Xanthobacter dioxanivorans: one gene and its partner. The protein of the gene in region 2 interacts with the protein of the main gene of each other region in a pairwise test. Links are inferred from orthologs where the notes say so. Each region holds a gene or a part of one and is shown on either strand. Other genes may lie near its edges.

Region 1 (4,659 bases), 3.2 Mb from region 2 along the record:
GGGTGGCCGGGGGTGAGGGAGCCGAGCTTGCGGAAGCGCTTGATCTCCTCGATGGTCACTTTCTCGTAGCCGGCGAGGTGCAGCACCGAATAAAGCAGCATGGAGCCGTGGCCGGCGGAGAGCACGAAGCGGTCGCGGTCGGGCCAGAACGGGCGGGACGGATCGTACTTCAGGACCTTGGTGAACAGCACCGTGGCGATGTCAGCAGCACCCATGGGCAGGCCGGGATGCCCGCTGTTGGCGGCTTCCACGGCGTCCATCGCGAGAAACCGGATGGCGTTGGCCATGCGGTCATGGCTCGTGCGGCTCAGCATGAAATCAGTTTCTCCGGCGCCTGCACCGGCCTCTCTCGCCCCGCACGGGACAGTCCCGGGCGGTGGCAGGTCCAGCCATTGGCGGGGGCCTTGATACCAAGGCTCATGGGGCTGTCAAACCTGCCTCTTCGCCGAAGGTCAAGCGGGATGGGGCGGCTCCGGGCGCGCCGCATCGTCGCGGCGTGCCCGGCGGCCTTGCGGTGCGGTAACCGCGGAGCTTCCTGCGGTGTGCGGCGTAACATCATGTGAACGGGCCGGGGCGCCCTTCGGGCTGCGGGCGGCAATGCGGCGGGGGGAGTGGCGCTTGGCGGCGACTCGGCTACACTGCCGCCAATGTATGCGCTGAAGCACCGCCCGCCCCTGCAGGACGCCTCCATCGAGGCGGCGACCCGGCGGCTGCATGCCGCGCTCGATTCCCTCACCGACATGATCGAGCGCCGCCGCGAGGCGGATCGCCACCAGGAAGCCCTGCTCGCCCAGCTCCACGCCCTCGGCAACGACCGGGCGCGGCTCGCGGCGGAGCTGGACGTGGCGAAGGCCGAGTCGGGCGAGGTGGAGGAGGTGGGCCGCGAGGTCATGCGCCGCCTCGACGTGGCCATGGGAACCATCCGCGACGTGCTCGCGACCCACGGCGGCTGAGCCGATGCCCCATGTCTCCGTCACCATCGCCGGGCGGCAGTACAGGATGGCCTGCGACGAGGGGCAGGAGGAGCACCTCATCCGCCTCGCCCACGATATCGACGGCCGGATCTCCCAGCTGCGCGTGGCGTTCGGCGAGATCGGCGACCAGCGCCTGGTGGTGATGGCGGCGATCACCATCGCCGACGAGTTGGCCGAGGCGCGAGGCCGCATCCGCGCGCTGGAGAGCGACATCGAGAGCCAGCGCGACGCCCGCGCCTCCGCCATCGCCCGCATCGAGGCGAGCGAGGAGGAGGTGGCGCGCACCATCGACCAGGTGGCCGAGCGCATCGAGCAGCTGGTGGCCCAGCTGGCGCCGAAGGAGCGCGGCACCGTCGGCATGGGCTGAGAGGCCCGGGCCGGGCGGGCCTTCCCTCGCGGCTATACCCATCCGCGCGGGGGGCCGCCGAAGCCCCGTTTTCCGCTCGGTTTTCCCCATCCGCCACCCGCAAAAGAAAATGCCCGCCGGAGCGGGCATTCTCGTTGTGAAGGGATATCGCGTCAGGCCTGCGGCTGCGGCTCGATGGAGCCGCCGGCGCCGCCGGGGCGGGGGCGCTTGGCGGTGGGGATGGCCGAGCCGCGCGGATTGGCCGGCTCGATCACGCTCTCCCGGTTCGGCGTCTTGCCGTCCAGGAGGTCGATGATCTCGTCGCCCGAGAGCGTCTCGTATTCGAGCAGCCCGCGCGCCAGCGTCTCGAGGCCCTCGAACTTCTCGGTGAGGATGCGCTTGGCCTCCACATAGCCCTCGTCCACCAGCCGCCGGACTTCCTTGTCGATGGTCTGGGCGGTGGCTTCCGAGACGTTCTGGTGGCGCTGCATGGACATGCCGAGGAACACGTCTTCGTTGTTCTCGCCATAGGCCACCTGGCCGAGCAGGTCGGAGAAGCCCCAGCGGGTCACCATCATCTTGGCGAGGCGGGTGGCCTGCTCGATGTCGGAGGCGGCGCCGGAGGTCACCTTGTCGTGGCCGAACACCAGTTCCTCGGCCACGCGTCCGCCCATCATGATGGCGAGGCGCGAGGTCATCTGCTCGTAGGACATGGAGAGCTTGTCCCGCTCGGGCAGCTGCATGACCATGCCCAGCGCGCGGCCGCGGGGGATGATGGTGGCCTTGTGCACCGGATCGGTGGCCGGGACGTTGAGGGCGACGATCGCATGCCCGCCTTCGTGATAGGCGGTCAGCATCTTTTCTTCCTCGGTCATGACCAGCGAGCGGCGTTCCGCGCCCATCATCACCTTGTCCTTGGCGTCCTCGAACTCGGCCATCGTCACCATGCGCTTGCCGCGCCGGGCCGCCATCAGCGCCGCCTCGTTGCAGAGGTTGGCGAGGTCCGCGCCGGAGAAGCCGGGGGTACCGCGGGCGATCACCTTCAGGTTCACGTCGGGGGCGACCGGGATCTTGCGGGCGTGCACCTTCAGGATCTGCTCGCGGCCGACCACGTCCGGGTTGGGCACGATGACCTGGCGGTCGAACCGGCCGGGGCGCAGCAGCGCCGGGTCGAGCACGTCGGGACGGTTGGTGGCGGCGATGAGGATGATGCCCTCGTTCGCCTCGAAGCCGTCCATCTCCACCAGCAGCTGGTTGAGGGTCTGCTCGCGCTCGTCATTGCCGCCGCCGAGGCCGGCGCCGCGATGACGGCCCACCGCGTCGATCTCGTCGATGAAGATGATGCACGGCGCATTCTTCTTCGCCTGCTCGAACATGTCGCGCACGCGGCTCGCGCCGACGCCCACGAACATCTCCACGAAGTCGGAGCCCGAGATGGTGAAGAAGGGCACGTTGGCCTCGCCGGCGATGGCGCGGGCGAGCAGCGTCTTGCCGGTGCCGGGCGGGCCGACCAGCAGCACGCCGCGCGGGATGCGGCCGCCGAGGCGCTGGAACTTCTGCGGGTCGCGCAGGAAGTCCACGATCTCGGTGAGGTCGCTCTTGGCCTCGTCGATGCCGGCCACGTCGTCGAAGGTGACGCGGCCATGCGCCTCAGTGAGCAGCTTGGCCCGGCTCTTGCCGAAGCCCATGGCCTTGCCGCCGGCACCCTGCATCTGGCGCGACAGGAAGATCCACACGCCGATCAGCGCCAGGAAGGGCAGCCAGGAGACGAGCAGGCTCACGAACCACGGCACGTTGTCCGATGGCGCGCGGGCAGTGATCTGCACGCCCTTGCCGTAGAGCCGCTGGACGAGGGAGGGATCGTTGGGCGCATAAGTCTGGAAGCTGCCGGAGCGATCGGAATAGGTGCCGGTGATGTTCGGCCCCTCGATCACGACCTCGCGCACCTTGCCGGCGTCCACGTCGGTCAGCAGCTGCGAGAAGGAGATCTCGTTCGCATTGGTGCGCTGCCCCGGGCTGTTGAACAGCGAGAACAGGGCCAGCAGCAGCAGGACGATGATCACCCAAAGGGCGAAATTGCGTAGATTGGCGTTCATTGAACCCTCGTGGGGACAGCCGGGGCCAGCCCGTTTCGACGCCTTACCATAGGGAAGGGAAACCCTCCTCGCCGGCCCGCCGTCGATGGAACCTCCCGCACCATCCGCTGCTTAATCTAGGAGCGACCCCCGCTCTTGCCAAGGATGCCGGGCGCAGCCGGCCCTGAATTCGGCGCCTGAACGCGCTTTTCCCCCTCGGGGGTGCTGACGTTACGGTGACTTCGCCGCCCCGGATCGCCACCAGCGCCCCCGCGAGGGTGCGGCGAAATGGAGCAGGCCCATTTTCCGCGGCGACCCGCAGGGCCTGGGTGAGCACCTCGAGCTTGGCAAGTTCCACCGGGCCCTCGGTGCCGGCATGGGCGAGCGCGCGGCCGATGAGGCGCAGCGCGATCTCCTCCGGCAGATCGGCGAAGCCGGCGCGGTCGAGGCGGGCCGGCCCACCGTGCCGCCAGGGCACCGGCGACAGGCGCTGGACCGCATCGTCGGTCGTCGCCTCCAGGGCGGCGTCGGCGCGGGCGGCGCGCCGGGAGAAGGTGGCGAAGCGGCGGGCGCTGAGTTCCTCCGCCGCCAGCGCCGGCATGAGCACGCGCAGCCGCGCCCGGGTGAAGCGCCCGTCGAGGTTCGACGGATCCTCGGCGAAGGCGATGCCCGCCGCCTCCAGCGTTGCCACGAGGCGCGCCTTGGGCACGCCGAGGAAGGGCCGCAGCAGGTCGAGGCCATCGCGTGTGGACACCGCCTGCATGCCGGCCAGGCCGGCGAGGCCCGAGCCGCGCGCCAGGCGGAACAGCACCGTCTCCGCCTGGTCGTCGAGGGTGTGGGCGACGGCGATGGCCTGCGCGCCCGCCTGCCGGGCCGCGGCGGTGAGGAGGGCGTAGCGCGCCGCGCGCGCCGCCGCCTGGATGCCGCGCGCAGGCTTCGTGCCGGTCCAGGCCAGCGTGCGGTGGGGCACGCCGAGAGCTTGCGCCTGTTGCGCCACCATCGTCGCCTCGTCGGCGGAGGCCGGCCGGAAGCCGTGGTCGATGGTGGCGGCGACGAGCGTCGGCCCCGCTCCGGCACCGGCGCGCCAGCGCGCCGCCAGATGCAGCAGCGCCGTGGAATCCGGCCCGCCCGAGACCGCGATCAGGATCGAGGAATATCTGTCGAAGCCGGCGAAGAGCCCGGAAAGCTCATCGTCGGCAATGGGCCTTCGCTCGTCAGCATCCGACACGCTTCTGTTCCTGCTCCACCGCCTGACGGATGGACG
Region 2 (3,911 bases):
AGGGCGTCGATCTGCTTCTCCACGTCGGCCGGCGTCACCACGGTCTCCTGGTTGACCAGCAGGATCACCAGCCCGGCCTTCAGCCCCCGGTCGGCGGCGGGGGATGAGCGGTCCACGTCGGTGATGACCACGCCGGTCACCTCGCTCTTGATGCGGAAGCGCTTGCGCAGCTCGTCGCTGATCGCCGCCATCTCGATGCCCAGGGCCTTCTTCGGCGCCGCCTTCTGAGCTTCCGGCGCCGACTTGGCGCCTTCCGGCTTGTCGTCGTCCGGCATGCGGGCGACCTTGATGCGCAGCGTCTCCTCCTTGCCCTTGCGGATCACCACCACGTCCACTTCGGAATCGGCCATGCTGTCGGCGACGGAGCGCAGCAGGTCGCGCACTTCCTTGATGTCGCGGCCGTTGAAACGCAGGATGACGTCGCCGCCCTTGATGCCGCCCTTGGCCGCCGGGCCCTCCTCCTTGACCACGCCCACCAGCGCGCCGCGCGGCTTGCCCAGGCCCAGGGCCTCGGCGATGTCCTCGGTGACCGGCTGGATGCTCACCCCGATCCAGCCGCGCCGCACCTCGCCGAACTTCTCCAGCTGGGCGATGACCGGCTGGGCGGTGGCGGCGGGAACGGCGAAGCCGATGCCGATGGAGCCGCCGGACGGGGAGATGATGGCGGTATTGATGCCGATCACGTCGCCATCCATGTTGAACAGCGGGCCACCCGAATTGCCGCGGTTGATGGCGGCGTCGGTCTGGATGAAGTTGTCGTAGGGGCCGGAATTGATGTCGCGGTTGCGGGCGGACACCACCCCCACCGTGAGCGTGCCGCCGAGGCCGAACGGGTTGCCGATGGCCATCACCCAGTCGCCGACCCGAAGCTTGTCGGAATCACCGAACTTCACGGCGGTGAGGGGCTTGTCCGGCTTCACCCGCAGCAGGGCGAGATCGGTCTTGGTGTCGCGCCCGATCAGCTCGGCCTTCAGCTTGGAGCCGTCGTTGAAGTTGGCGAAGATCTCGTCGGCGTCGGCGATCACGTGGTTGTTGGTGACGATGAGGCCCGAGGGGTCGATCACGAAGCCGGAGCCGAGGGAGGAGACGCGCCGCGCCCGCCGTTCCGCCTCGCCGCGGTCCTGATCGCCCTCGGGCCGGTTGTTCTTGAAGAAGTCCTCGAACAGGTCCTCGCCCGGCGAACCCGGAGGCAGGGGGCGGGGACGCTGCGGGAGGGGGCGACGTTCTGCGAGGTGGAGATGTTCACCACCGCGTCCATCACCCGCTCGGCCGCGTCCGCCACCGTGTCCGGGCCTTTGCCGGGCGCTGCGGCGAGGGGGGCCGGGGCGGCGAGGCCCAGGGCGGCGAGGGTCACGGCCGCGGCGAGGGCCAGCGCCGACAGGCGCAGCGCCCGGCCGAAGAACGGCTCGTCCGGGTGAGCCCGGCGGGGCAGGGGGCCGGTCGGAAGGCGGGGGACGGGCATGGCTCTCCTCGATACGGCGGGTACTGCGGATCTCGTGCCGAGGCTGCGACGGCGGCCCGGCTGGCGCAAGGGCAAATCGGCCGCACGCCGGGCGGTGCCCGTCCCGGGCCCCGCCGGACGGGGCAGAACGCCGCCCGCGCCGACATCAAAGTTCAGTGAGGCAAGGCGCGGCGAGGCCGACAGCGGCGCGCCTTGAGCGGGCGGAACGGCGAAGCAGCGGGCGGAACGGCGAAGCGATCCGGTTTCGAGGGGGCGGCCCGTCCGGCCGCGCCGTCCGCCTCAGAAGGCCCGGACGAAGAAGACCAACAGCACGCCCAGCGCGCCGACCGCGAGGCCGGCGAGCCGCATGGGGGTCTCGGGGGCGTGGAGCACCGCCCGCATGGCCCGGCGCCAGGCGCCGGGAAAGGCGGCGAGGCACAGGCCCTCGATGGCAAGCATCAGGCCGAGCGCGGCAAAAAGGTCTTTCATGCCGCGCTCGGCCCGCTTCTCAGTTCGCCGCCGCCGGCGCGGCAGCTGCGCCGGCCGGGGCAGCGGGAGGGGTCCCGCCGAGGGGATCGCGGAAGTAGCGGAAGAAGCTCGAATCCGGGCTCACCACCATGCGGGTGTCGCCGGGCTTCATGCTCGCTTCATAGGCCTGCATGGACCGGTAGAAGGTGAAGAAGTCCGGATCCCGCCCGAATGCATCGGCGAAGATGCGGTTGCGTTCCGCATCGCCCTCGCCGCGCAGCTGCTCGCCCTTGGAGTTGGCTTCCGCCACCACGATGGTGGCCTCGCGCTCGGCCCGGGCCCTGAGCCGCTGGGCGGCCTCGTTGCCCTGGGCGCGAATCTCGGCCGCCTCGCGCTGGCGCTCCGTCTGCATGCGCTGGAACACCGCCTGGCTGTTGGCCTCCGGCAAGTCGGCGCGGCGGATGCGCACATCCACCACGGTGATGCCGAAGTTGGCGGCCTCGCGGTTCACCTGCTCGCCGATCTGGCGCATCAGGTTCTCGCGGGCGTCGCGCACCACGCTGGTGAAGGAATTCTCGCCCAGCACCCGGCGGAGCGACGAGTTCAGCACCGTGGACAGGCGGTTGTTGGCGTTCTGCACCGTGCCGACCGACTGGTAGAAGCGCAGCGGATTGGAGATCCGGTAGCGGGCGAAGGCGTCCACCACCAGGCGCTTCTGGTCGGAGGCGATCACCTCCTGCGAGGCGTTCTCCAGGTCGAGGATGCGATTGTCGAGATAGACCACGCTGTCGATGAACGGCAGCTTCCAGTGCAGTCCGGGCGTGGTGACCGGGGCGAGCGGATCGCCGAGGCGCAGCACCAGGGCCTGCTGGGTCTGGTACACCACGAAGGCGGACGAATAGACCAGCAGAAGGGCGACGACGGCGAGGACGGCGAGGACACCGCCGAGAATGGGGTTTCTCATCGCGGAGCTCCCTGCTGGGTCTGGGCCGCCGGAGCCGGCGTGCGTCGCAACATGTCGGAAAGGGGCAGGACCGGCACCACACCCTGGCCGGCGCTTGCGCCAGCGCCGGCGCCGGCGCGGGTGGCGGACTGGTCCACCAGCACCTTGTCGAGGCCGCCGAGCACGCGTTCCATGGTTTCCAGATACATGCGCTCGCGCGTCACCACCTTGGCCTTCTGGTATTCGTCATAGATCTTCAGGAAGCGCGCCGCCTGGCCGCGGGCTTCCACCACGGTGCGCTCGCGATAGGCCTGGGCGGCGTTGTCGATGCGGGAGGCCTCGCCGCGCGCCTCGGGCAGCACCCGGTTGGCGTAGGTCTGGGCCTCGTTCTGGGAGCGCTCGGCGTCGGCGCGGGCGGCCTGCACGTCGCGGAAGGCGTCGATGACCTGGCTCGGCGGATCCACCTTCTGCATCTGCACCTGGGTGATCTCCACGCCGGCCTTGTAGCCGTTCAGCACCGACTGCATCAGGTCCTGCACGCCGGTCTCGATGCCCTGCCGGGCGCCGGTGAGGATGGGCTGGATGTTGGTGCGCCCGATCACCTCGCGCATGGCGCTCTCCGCCACCGCCTTGATGGTGCCCTCGGGGTTCTGCACGTTGAACAGGTAGTTCTCGGCGTTCGAGATGCGCCAGAAGACGGCGAAGTCCACGTCGACGATGTTCTCGTCGCCGGTGAGCATGAGGCTCTCCTCGGGCACGTCGCGCATCACCGAGGTGCCGCGCCGCGTGTCCTCGCCCACCCGCATGCCGATGTTGATGGTGTTGATCTCGGTGACCCGGGGCAGCAGCACCGACTGGATCGGGTAGGGCCAGTGATAGTTGAGGCCGGGGGTGGTGGTGCCGACGAAGCGGCCGAACTGGAGCACGACCCCCTGCTCGTTGGGCTGCACCCGGTACCAGCCGGACATGAGCCAGCCGAAGACCACCAGCGCGATGATGACCGCGATGCCCTTGGCCCCGAACGAGCCGGGCATGAGGTTGCGCAGCTGGTCCTGGCTG

Evidence for each region. The genes of interacting proteins can lie anywhere in the genome.
Region 1: the proteins of hflC (region 2) and ftsH interact in binary tests that used the Escherichia coli proteins (3 or more experiments, as listed by UniProt). The link is inferred for Xanthobacter dioxanivorans from one-to-one orthologs.

What each region holds. Positions count from the first base shown.
Region 1 is NZ_CP063362.1:630,661-635,319, reverse strand. The notes cover bases 956-3,837. They hold ftsH (ATP-dependent zinc metalloprotease FtsH), read right to left. Parts: upstream 3,417-3,837; coding sequence 1,494-3,416; downstream 956-1,493. Other genes in these bases: tilS (tRNA lysidine(34) synthetase TilS), read right to left, coding at 3,460-3,837; EZH22_RS03030 (cell division protein ZapA), read left to right, coding at 958-1,341. Also shown: tkt (transketolase), read right to left, coding at 1-314; EZH22_RS03035 (DUF4164 domain-containing protein), read left to right, coding at 648-953; more of tilS, read right to left, coding at 3,838-4,623; tol-pal system protein YbgF, read right to left, coding at 4,610-4,659. UniProt on the Escherichia coli protein: Acts as a processive, ATP-dependent zinc metallopeptidase for both cytoplasmic and membrane proteins. Plays a role in the quality control of integral membrane proteins.
Region 2 is NZ_CP063362.1:3,822,334-3,826,244, forward strand. What follows is about bases 912-3,911. They hold hflC (protease modulator HflC), read right to left. Parts: upstream 2,874-3,911; coding sequence 1,950-2,873; downstream 912-1,949. Other genes in these bases: EZH22_RS17790 (DUF2065 domain-containing protein), read right to left, coding at 1,742-1,930; hflK (FtsH protease activity modulator HflK), read right to left, coding at 2,870-3,911.